DNA from 2 places in the Actinoplanes sp. CA-142083 genome. Region 1 is predicted to be linked to the other one. Evidence: riboswitches for the same ligand, from Rfam matches in the RefSeq annotation. Region 1 holds a riboswitch; the other holds the start of a gene.
What was found. A riboswitch is a leader RNA that binds a small molecule or an ion and turns the genes downstream of it on or off. The one in region 1 is predicted to bind cyclic di-AMP.

Region 1 (5,670 bases):
CGTCGCTGATCAGGCGCTGCGCGGCCAGGGCCTGGGGCCCGTCCTCGCCGCCGCCGATCAGGTAGATGTCGGCGCTGGACGGCATGGCCTGGTCCGAGCGGATTTCGTACGTTTCGACCGGAATGCCCCGCATTGCGGCACGCCGGGCGAGGATGAGCAGATTGCCGCGGTCGCCGTACGTCGAGAGCAGATCCGGATAAATCCAGACGATCCGCAGGATGCTCTCAGTCACGATTTTGCCTTCTGTTTTCCGCCGCGGGCAAGCTCAGTTGACACGGTCCAACTCCGCTCGAATGTCCTGGAACGCCGTGTAATTGGCGATCACCTCGAGGCGGCCGGGCGGTACTGCCTGGATCGCCTCGTCAAAACTCATAACGTGCCGGAACGGCACACCGTTCACCTCGAGGCGAACCGCCAGGTCATAGGCCCGGTCGCCGGTGATCAGCACCGGCCGGTCACGCAACGGCGCGAAGTTCACGTCGTAGAGCCACGAGGTGTCGAGACCGTCGGGGTCCCGGGCGTTGACGGAGAGCAGGGTGGGTGCCTGCTCGGCCATGTCGAACGCCTCGAGCCAGCTTGCCGGGTTTTTCGCGAGGAGCAAACGGACGTTTCGTCCGTCCCGGTCGACTTGGGCGTAGCGGCCGGCGACCGAGGCGACGGTGGCGAGGTGCGGCAGAGCCTCTATCGGGCGGACCCCGAACTCGGCCGCGACCGCGAGGGCGGTGGCGGCGTTACCCAGGTTGACCTGGCCGGGGAGCTGAAGCTTGACGAGGTGCCAGTCGCCGCGCGGGTCGACGACGCCGTCGTCCTCGACGCGCCAGTGCGCTTGCGGGCGGCGCAGCGGGCAGCCGACGCACCACCAGTCGCCGGCGTTGCGCTCGATCGGGTGGCCGCTCTGCGGGCAGACGAACGAGTCGTCGTGCCAGCGCTGCCCGGCGCTGAACCAGGTGACCTGCTGGCCGCTGCCCTCGGCCGCCCAGACGACCATCGGGTCGTCGGCGTTGGCGACCACGCGCACCTCGGGGTGGCCGGCGAGGGCGTCGCGCCACAGCTGCGCCATCATCGCCACCTCCTTGGCCCGGTCGAGCTGGTCGCGGGAGAGGTTGAGCAGGGCGACCACGCGCGGCCTGGTGGCGTCGATGACCCGGGCCAGGTAGTGCTCGTCGACCTCGAGGACGGCGAACGGGGTGACGCCGGCCTTGGCGAGCGCCGACGTGTGCCCGGTCGGCATGTTGGCGCCGAACGAGTTGGTGGCGACCCGCCCGATGTGCGAGAGGGCGGCGGCCGCGAGCCGGGTCGTGGTGGTCTTGCCGTTGGTGCCCGAGATGAGGGCGACCGCGCGACCCGAGGCGAGGTGAGCCAGCAGGTCGGGGTCGATCTTGAGGCCGATCCATCCGCCGATGACCGAGCCGTCGCCGCGTCCCGCGGCCCTGGATAGCGCCGCCGCGGTCTTGGACACACTCGTCGCGACCTTGGCCCGCAGGGGCATCTTGCCGTCCGTCACGGGAGCGAGGGTACCCGACCCATTGGTTACATCCGGTTGCCGGCGGCCGGGAGTCTACTGAAAGCCCTCTGGCCAGCGAACACAGGGTTACCAGCACTTTTTGTGTGTTGTGTTTCACCCGTAACCTTGGGCGTACGGTGATCACGCCACCACCGTACGCAATGGCATTTGTCTCCTGTAGGTAACAAACTGGACAGTAACCAATGTGCCAAACACGCTGCGTGACCAACCCAAGACCGACGATCAAGCCGAAATTCAGGTAGCAAGGTTGGGCCGATCCGGAATGGACCGGCTCGCGACGACCAGGCTCACGCCGAGCCCTGCCCCGGGTCGGACGTCGCGGCCACCGCACCACGGAACACCACAAAGGCATACGGGGGCAGGGACGGGGGACCCACAGCTTCTCGAGAGAGACAGCCGGTCCGCCTCGCCGCCACCCGCTCCGGTGGCGGGCAACGAGGCAACCTCGGGGTGAAGTCGGCCACCACGGCGACCGGGCAACCTTCCCGCCCGAACCCGACAGCTAACCTCGCAGGCGTGCCGGAGGGATTCCCTTACCGTGCACGAACAAAGTTCGAGCCGGCGTCGACGGCTGTCCGTCGGCACCGGAACCGCCGCACTGTCCCTGGGTCTCTGCCTCTGCGCGGGCCAGCTGATCTCGACGCCGGCGGCGAGTGCTGCCACCCCCGTCGTGACCGCTGCCCAGGCGGCGGCCGCCAAGCCCACTCCTCGAGTCGGCACCTCCGTCAGCACGAGGACGATCAACAAGGGTCAGCAGATCCGGGTCACCGCCCGGTACTACAACCCCAAGACGGGCGCGGCGATCAAGGTCGGGTGGGTCAAGCTCCAGGCCTACCGCGGTGGCAAGTGGGTCAACCAGACCGCCACCAAGATCAACAGCTCCGGCGCCGCCAACCTGTACTGGAAGCCGGCGTCCAGCGTCTCCGTGCGAGCGGTCTACCTGTCCAACGGTGCGTACAACTCCCACGTCGGGAAGTCGATCCGCATCACGGTCCGGCAGAACAACGGCGCGAAGATCCTGGCCGAGGCGAAGTCCCACACCGGGGCGCTGTACCTGTTCGCCGCGGCGGGGCCGAAGCGCTTCGACTGCTCCGGCTTCACCAAGTACGTCTACAAGAAGGCAGTGGGCAAGTCGCTGCCGCACAAGGCGAACTCGCAGCAGAAGTACGGCAAGGCCGTCAGCAAGGGCAGCAAGCAGGTCGGTGACCTGATCATCTTCCGCTCGGGCTCGTACGGCTACCACGCGGGTATCTACGCCGGGAGCGGGTACATGTACGACTCCCCGCACACCGGCGCGCGGGTCGGCAAGCACAAGATGTACGGCAGCAACTACGTCGTACGCCGAATCGCCTGACGCAACAACGAAAAGGGGCGCCCCGCGGTTCGCGAGGCGCCCCTTTCGCCGTACGCGTCAAACCACGACGCTGACCAGACGGCCAGGCACGACGATGACCTTCTTGGGCGTACGCCCGGCCAGAGCCTCTTCGACCGAAGCCAGTGCGGCTGACCGGACGAAAGCCTCGTCGGCCTCCGGCGAGACCGAGACACGGCCGCGCACCTTCCCGTTCACCTGCACCGGGTACGTGATCGACTCGGCCTTCAGCTGCGCCGGGTCGGCCACCGGGAAGTCCGCATAGGCCAGCGTGCCGGAGTGGCCCAGCTTGCTCCACAGTTCCTCGGCCAGGTGCGGCGCGAACGGCGACACCATCAGCACCAGCGGCTCGACCGCCTCGCGCGACACGACCGGCAGCGGGGTCAGCGTGTTGGTCAGCTCGATCAGCTTGGCGATCGCCGTGTTGAACCGCAGCTCGTCCAGGTCCTCGCGGACGCCGGCGATCGTCCGGTGCAGATGCTTGCGGGTTTTCGCATCCAGAGCCGCGTCACTGACCCGGATCGCACCGCTCTCCTCGTCGACCACCAGGCGCCAGACCCGCTGCAGGAACCGCTGCGAGCCGATAACGGCACGGGTCTCCCAGGGCCGCGAGACGTCCAGCGGGCCCATCGCCATCTCGTACACCCGGAACGTGTCGGCGCCGTACTGCTCGCACATCTCGTCGGGAGTCACGACGTTCTTCAGCGATTTGCCCATTTTGCCGTAGCTTCGCGTCACGGGGACGCCCTCGTAGAAGTACTGCCCGTCCCGCTCCTCCACCTCTTCGGCGGGGACATAGAACCCGCGGTCGTCCTGGAACGCGTACGCCTGGATGTACCCCTGGTTGAACAGCTTCCGGAACGGCTCGAACGACGAGACGTGGCCCAGGTCGTACAGCACCTTGTGCCAGAAGCGGGCGTACAGCAGGTGCAGCACCGCGTGCTCGACGCCGCCGACGTACAGGTCGACGCCGCCGGAGTCGCCGTCGCGGGACGGACCCATCCAGTACGCCTCGTTGTCCGGGTCCACCAGTGCCTTGTCGTTGCGCGGGTCCAGGTAGCGCAGCTCGTACCAGCAGGAGCCGGCCCATTGCGGCATGGTGTTGGTCTCGCGGGTGTACTGCTTCGGCCCGTCACCCAGGTCCAGCTCGACCTCGACCCAGTCCTTCTTGCGCGACAGCGGCGTCTCCGGCTCGCTGTCCGCGTCCTCCGGGTCGAAGGTGCGCGGCGAGAAGTCGTCGACATCGGGCAGCACGACCGGCAGCATCGAGTCGGGCAGCGCGATCGGCAGACCGGTCTCGTCGTACACGATCGGGAACGGCTCGCCCCAGTAGCGCTGCCGGCTGAACAGCCAGTCGCGCAGGCGATAGGTGGTGGCGCCCCGGCCATGCCCGTGCTGCTCCAGCCATTCGATCATCGCGGCCTTCGCCTCGACGACGCCCTTGCCGTCCAGCCAGTCGCTGTTGATGGCCGGACCTTCTCCGGTGAAGGCCCCCACAAAATCTTCAGGAGCTTTCACCGTACGGATGATGGGCAGTTCGAAGTTCTCGGCGAACTCCCAGTCCCGCTCGTCCTGCCCGGGCACCGCCATGATCGCGCCGGTGCCGTAGCCGGCCAGCACGTAGTCGGCGATGAAGACCGGGATGCGCTGCTGATTCACCGGGTTTGTCGCATACGCCCCGACGAAGACGCCGGTCTTCTCCTTCGACTCGGTGCGCTCCTCGTCGGTCTTCGCGGCCGCGGCCGCCCGATATGCGGCGATCGCCTCGCCGGGGGTGCCGAAGTCCCCGGTCCACTTCCGATTCGTCCCATCCGGCCATTCGGCCGGAGCGATCTTGTTGACCAGCTCGTGCTCCGGAGCCAGGACCATGTACGTCGCGCCGAACAGGGTGTCGGGACGCGTCGTGAATACCGTGATCTTGTCGGATTCGACCGGGAAGTCGACGTGCGCGCCGCGCGACCGGCCGATCCAGTTGCGCTGCATCAGCTTGACCGGCTCCGGCCAGTCCAGTGTGTCCAGATCCTCGATCAGGCGGTCGCCGTACGCGGTGATCCGCATCATCCACTGCCGCAGGCTGCGCTGGAAGACCGGGAAGTTGCCGCGCTCGCTGCGCCCGTCCGGCGTGACCTCCTCGTTGGCCAGCACGGTGCCCAGGCCCGGGCACCAGTTGACCGGGGCCTCGCTGATGTAGGCCAGGCGGTGGTCGTCGATCAGCTTGCGACGCTCGACCGGCGACAGCTCCGGCCACGACGCGCCCGGGGTGGGCCGGGTGCCGGCCTCGAACTCGGCGATCAGCGCGGCGATCGGGCGGGCCTTGCGGATCTTCTCGTCGTACCAGGAGTTGAAGACCTGCAGGAAGATCCACTGCGTCCACCGGTAGTACTCGGGGTCGGTGGTCGCGAACGAGCGCCGGTCGTCGTACGCCAGCCCCAGCCGCCGCAGCTGACCCTTGTACCGCTCGACGTTGGCCGCCGTGGTGATCGCCGGGTGGGTGCCGGTCTGCACCGCGTACTGCTCGGCGGGCAGGCCGAACGCGTCGAAGCCCATCGGGTGCAGCACGTTGTAGCCGGCCATCCGCTTGTAGCGGGTATAGCTGTCGGTGCCGATGTACCCGAGCGGGTGACCCACATGCAGGCCCGCCCCCGAGGGGTACGGGAACATGTCCTGGACGTGCAGCTTGGGCGCGCCGGCCCGGGGATGCGCCGGATCGGCCAGGTCACCGGCCGGGTTGGGCGCGTGGAACGTCCCGTGCTCGGCCCACCAGGCCTGCCAG
Region 2 (5,670 bases), 1.4 Mb from region 1:
TCGGCTATGCCCTCGTTTTGGGTGGGCTGGGGCGGGGCGTCGGGGATGGGAGCCAGGGTGGCGTCGCGGCCGCGGGACTCGACCTCTATGCCGCCGGGCAGGCCGGAGTGCTGCCAGACGTTGCCGGCGATGTGCTGGGCGCCGCAGCTGCGGCAGTAATAGGTGAGCTCGCTCGGCACCCGCTTGCTGACCTGGGTGCTCACCTCGCCGCGCGGCATCGAGTCGTGCACGACCTCGCGGAAGGCGGCCGCGGTCGCGGTGAAGGCGGCGATGCCCAGGCGCATGCCGTCGGGGATCTGGCCGCTCTTGATGCGTGAGGTGGCGTCGGCGTCGCTGACCGGCCACAACTGTTTGACCAGGGTGGCCAGGTCGGCGCGGCGGTGCAGGTGTGGGGCGCCGCGGGCGGCCCAGACGGTGATCAGGCGCTCGTCGTCGAGGTCGGCCGACGTGCGGGCGGCCAGGGCGACCTGCTGGGAACCGGGCGAATACTCCTGCACGCCCAGATCGAGCAGGGGCAGGTCGGCGGGGCGCTGGTCGGAGCGCTCGGCCAGGCCGAGCGCGGCCACGCGGTAGGCCATCACCTGTGCACGATCGACGTTGACCATGACACCTCCCCAGGGGTCCGGAGGCCGCCCCGGCGGGAGGAGCGGCTTTCTTCAGGTGCGACGACCGTACCGCCGGGCTGCGACATTTTTCAGACGATCAAGGCGGCTGCCGGGGTGGCCGGTCATCATCTCCCAGGTGTCGAGGCTGCTCGGGCCGTCCGGGCCGACCTGGAGAATCGGCGCCTCGCCGGTCAGGGAGTAGCCGCAACGACGCGCCACCGCGGCGCTCGCCGTGTTCGCGGGATCGATCCGCAGCAGCAGGCGACTCAGTTTGAGTGTGCTTCCGGCGTACGAGGAAAGCAGTGAGAGTGACCCCGACGCGAGCCCGCGGTGACGATGGCGCGCGCCCACCAGATAGCCCAGTTCGGCCTCTTTGAGGCCGGCGTCGATGCCGAAGAGCAGGACCTCGCCGACCGGACGGCCGCCGCGCTCGGTGATCGCGAGCTGAATGCGCTGACCGCTGATGCGGCCCTGATGGGCGCGTTTGAGGTAGGCGACGCCGGCCTCGGTGTCGAAGGGCGAGGGCATCGGCGTCCAGCGGGCGATGTCGGGATCGTCGAGGAGGCCGATCAGGTCGCCGAGATCGTCGGAGCGCCACTCGCGCAGGACTATGCCGTCGCCCGTCAGCGTGATCGGGAAGGGAAGACGGGTGGCGGCCACGCCTTGATCCTGCCCGAATGAACCCGGTTCAAGCCAGTCCGTCATGATGCCACCCCTCGATCAATCGACGATGCCCGAGGTGTGCGTCGCGCGGCTCGGCGTGGGCCTACCGTTGATCTCGTGGACGAGCGGACTGCGTTGGTGACGCGGCGGGGCGAGAACTACGGCGGGCGTTCCCGCCAGGAGCGCGCGACGGATCGGCGCGACCGGATCCTCGCGTCGGCGCTGCACCTGTTCGGGACGCACGACTACGACGACGTCACGGTCGCGGAGGTCTGCGCCGGCGCGAAGGTCTCGAAAAGGTACTTCTACGAGCATTTCGTCGACCGGGAGGATCTGGTGCGGGCGCTGCACCGGCAGCAGAACGAATGGCTGCTCGCCGGCGTCTCGGCGGCCACGCCGGATGCGCCGGGCAGTCTCGAGGAGATGCTGCGTCCGGCGGTGCGGCGCCTGCTGGGGATGCTGCAGGCAAACCCGGAGCGGGCGCAGGTCATCTACATCAACGCGCCGCGCATGGAGACGCGGCGGCGTGGCGTCCTTCGCGAGGACGCACAATTCCTGGCGGGCATGTTGCGGCGGGTGGGTGGTCGCCCTACCACCGAGATTCGGTACGAGCGGATGCTGCTCGCCCTGGTCGCGGGGCTGAGTGAGGTCATCATCGACTGGCTGTCGCGCGGCATGACGGACGACGTCGACGCTCTGGCGGACCATTTGACCGATTTCTGCACGGCCGTGCTGGGCCGCTTGGAACGCTCTTAGCTTTTACCCGCGGTGATCTCCACTCCGGCGCCGCGCAGGCGGGCCACCAGGGCGTCGCCCAAGGCGGTGGCGGGGGTCAGGACGCCGCCCTCGGAGGCGGGCAGCGCGTCGCGGTCGTGGGCGAGGGCCAGCGCCGACTCGCCGAGCATGACGGCGGTGGCCGCGTAGCCGGGGTCGCCCTTGGCCCGGAACCGGGCCGTGTAGCGCGCGCCGGACGTCGTGGTGGCGAACAGGTCCATCGTGAAGTGGCCGCTCTCACGGGACTCCGCGCTCGGGCCCTCGCCCGGTTTGGGCAGGATCCGGTCGAGGACGTAGCGGGTCGGCGGCAGCGACAGGCCGACCATCAGCGCGCCGAGGCCGAGCCGGGTGCCGTGAGCCATCACCGGGGAGAGCGGGGAGGAGCCGACGCTCATCGCCTCGCGGTAACGGAACGCCCGGCCGTACTCCCAGCCGCGCAGCGCGTTGCTCCGGCGCACCACCCGGGTGTTGTAGGAGGCCATGAAGAACGGCGCGAGCGTGCCGCGCAGCCGAGGGTGCACGGCCGGACCCGAGACGACGGCCGTGTCGTCCTGGCGGCCGAGGTCGGGCTCGGCGGATCGGTCGGGGCTCAGCGAGTACGGGCTGGCGGCGACCCGGCGCAGCTTGCGGTCGTTCTTGACCACGTCGAGCTGGTGCCGCATCGAGTCGATCGTGCCGCCGCTGATCCCGCCGCGCAGGCTGGTGACGACCAGCGTGGTGTCGGTGAGCTCGCCGGCGCCGCCGGCCTTGGCCTGCTGGGCGAGCACGTGCACGCCGATGTCGGACGGAATCGAGTCGAAGCCGCAGGAGTGCACGATGCGGGCGCCGGTCGAGCGGGCCAGCTCGTGGTTGTCGTCGATGCTCTCCCGGGCGAACAGCACCTCCCCGGTGAGGTCGACGTAGTCGGTGCCGGCGGCGGCGCAGGCCCGGACGAGCGGTTTGCCGTATTTCGCATATGGCCCGACGGTGGTGACGACGACCCGCGTCGCCGCGGCGATCCGCTCGAGGGCCGCGACGTCGGCGGCATCGGCCACGAGAATCGGCCAGTCGACGCCGAGACGCTGCTTGACCTGGGCGATCTTGACCTCGGAGCGGCCCGCGAGAGCGACCCGCGTGCCGGCTGGAGCGTGCTCGGCCAGATACTGCGCCACCAACGCTCCGACGAAGCCGGATGCGCCGTGGACGACGATGTCGTGATCGCTCATGGCAGCCGATTCTGCACCAGGTTTCGAGCAGCAGCCGGACAAGTTACCGATCAGTAATGCCAGAACCGCATCAATCGGTTATTCTCGACATAAAGCAAGATCAAATAGGGCAATAGCTGAGAACAACGTCACCATTCACGCTTCGAGCTTGGGCGATTTCGCGGAGCCGTGGTTACCGTCGGCCGGTCCCGCGATGCGGGCACCGCGGGTGGAACGCCGAGTCCCTGCCACCGCCCGCCGGACATCGAACTCGTGGCAGGGAGCGGGGGACCCAACGTTCCTCGGCGCGCGGTGCGCGCGCCTCGGGGTGAAGCCGCACGATGGCGGCCGGGCACCTCAGCCCGAACCCGACAGCTGACCTCGTAGGCGTGGAGGGTTCTCTGTCATGGCACAGATCCGCAAGCATGCCCGCACGTCGCGGGCGCGCAAGCACGCCCGTTTCGCGCTGGGCCTCACGGCCATCGGCGTGGCGGGCACGGCCGCCCTGCTCGGCCCCGCTTCCCCCGCACAGGCGTCCAGTGTGAACTGGGACGCGATCGCGCAGTGCGAGTCGGGCGGCAACTGGAGCATCAACACCGGCAACGGCTTCTACGGCGGGCTGCAGTTCACCCGCGGCACGTGGAAGGCCTACGGCGGCACGAAGTACGCCAGCACCGCGAACAAGGCGAGCAAGGCGGAGCAGATCCGCATCGCCGAGAAGGTGCTGGACGGCCAGGGCATCGGCGCGTGGCCGGTGTGCGGCAAGAAGGCCGGCTCGTCGAAGCACTACAAGGGCACCAACACGAGCGGCTCCAAGTCGACGACTTCGTCGCACAAGTCGAAGTCCACGCACAAGTCGAAGTCGACCACGCACAAGGCCACCAAGAAGGCCACCAAGAAGTCGACTTCGTCGCACAAGGTGACCCGCGCCACGACCGCGAAGGCCACCGGCAAGACCTACGTCGTCCGCTCCGGCGACACGCTGTCGGCAATCGCCACCCGCAACCACATCGCGGGCGGCTGGCACACCCTCTACCAGCTGAACGGCAACACCATCAGCAACCCGAACCTGATCTTCCCCGGTCAGCGGATCGCGCTCTGATCCACCCCTAGCGATCCGGCCGCTCATCCCCCAGGGCGGCCGGATCGCATCCCCACCGCCGGCGGCGAACGCATCGTCGAGGGCCGCCCTGGCCGCGTTTGTGCCACAGTGGCGGCATGGCCACCGACCCCCATCTCGAACCGCACTGGGACAGCGCGGCGCTGATCACCATCGACATGCAGCGCGACTTCCTTTCCGACGGTCCCTTCGGGTTGGCGGGCACGACCGAGATCCTCCCCAACCTCACCAAGCTCACCGAGGCCTTCCGGGCAACCGGACGCCCGATCGTCCACGTTGTCCGCCTCTATCCGGCCGACGGCCAGGACGTCGACCGCGTGCGGCGCACACTCGTGCAGAGCGGCGCGGAATTCGCCCGCCCCGGCACACCCGGCCGCCTGCTGGCGCCGGGCCTGGCACCCACCGACGACCTGGACGACGAGGCCCTTCTCCGCGGCGAGCCGCAGCAGTTGGGACCCGCCGAATACGCGCTCTACAAGCCGCGTTGGGGCGCCTTCTATCGCACGCGGCTCGAGGAACTCCTCGCCGCGCACAACGTCGACACCCTCGTCTTCGCCGGCTGCAACCTGCCGAACTGCCCCCGAGCCAGCATCATCGAGGCCCACGAGCGCGACTACCGCGTCGTGCTGGTAACCGACGCCGTGTCACAGGCCAGCGACCAGGGTTTCCGCGAGATCGCCGGCCTGGGCACCGTGCTCCGCACCACCACCGAGATCATCACGCCCACGGCTTGACACCGCTCGATACGTCTCGGCCAAGCGGCGGGACCGAGCCGGTGCGCAGCCAAGCGGCAGGACCGAGGCGGTGCAGCCGAGCGATGCGCGGCCAGGCGATGCGCGGCCAGGCGATGCGCGGCCAGGCGATGCGCGGCCAGGCGATGCGCGGCCAGGCGATGCGCGGCCAGGCGATGCGCGGCCAGGCGATGCGCGGCCAGGCGATGCGCGGCCAGGCGATGCGCGGCCGAGCGGCGCGGGCGATGCGGGGCCGGAAGGGCTCGGCCAGGTGGCCGGGCCGGTCAGGGTTTGGGGGTTGCGAACTCGGGCTGGTCGAGGACTCGCAGCCAAGTGCCGTCGGGCTGGCGGCGGACCACCTGGGCTCGGGCGCCGGCGCCGTCCTTGGGTGGGGTCGAGGTGAGGGCGAGGTCGCCGCTGATCAGGGTCGGCAGCGGCTGCTCCGGCTCGAAGGAGGGCATGTGGGGCAGCGCCTCCTCCCAGAGCTTCTGGATCGCTGCCCGGCCGACCGTCTGCTGGCCTGGCGGGTAGGCCATCACCGCATCTTCCTCATAGAGCTGGGCCAGGCCCTCCGCATCCTTCGCGTTGGCGCG

Region 2: it holds a riboswitch for cyclic di-AMP, as region 1 does, so the genes downstream of both, ACQPZX_RS03215 (transglycosylase family protein) here and ACQPZX_RS09875 (C40 family peptidase) in region 1, are expected to answer to the same signal.

The regions. Positions count from the first base shown of each region.
Region 1 covers NZ_CP192076.1:2,059,598-2,065,267, reverse strand. Annotated here, with positions in the region: gene ACQPZX_RS09885 (type 1 glutamine amidotransferase) at 1-235, opposite strand, end outside; gene ACQPZX_RS09880 (MurT ligase domain-containing protein) at 266-1,489, opposite strand; cyclic di-AMP (ydaO/yuaA leader) riboswitch at 1,926-2,057, shown strand; gene ACQPZX_RS09875 (C40 family peptidase) at 2,064-2,879, shown strand; gene leuS (leucine--tRNA ligase) at 2,937-5,670, opposite strand, start outside.
Region 2 covers NZ_CP192076.1:682,912-688,581, reverse strand. Annotated here, with positions in the region: gene ACQPZX_RS03235 (DNA glycosylase AlkZ-like family protein) at 1-605, opposite strand, end outside; gene ACQPZX_RS03230 (GNAT family N-acetyltransferase) at 657-1,265, opposite strand; gene ACQPZX_RS03225 (TetR/AcrR family transcriptional regulator) at 1,386-2,024, shown strand; gene ACQPZX_RS03220 (saccharopine dehydrogenase family protein) at 2,021-3,247, opposite strand; cyclic di-AMP (ydaO/yuaA leader) riboswitch at 3,473-3,631, shown strand; gene ACQPZX_RS03215 (transglycosylase family protein) at 3,633-4,328, shown strand; gene ACQPZX_RS03210 (cysteine hydrolase family protein) at 4,445-5,080, shown strand; gene ACQPZX_RS03205 (YybH family protein) at 5,362-5,670, opposite strand, start outside.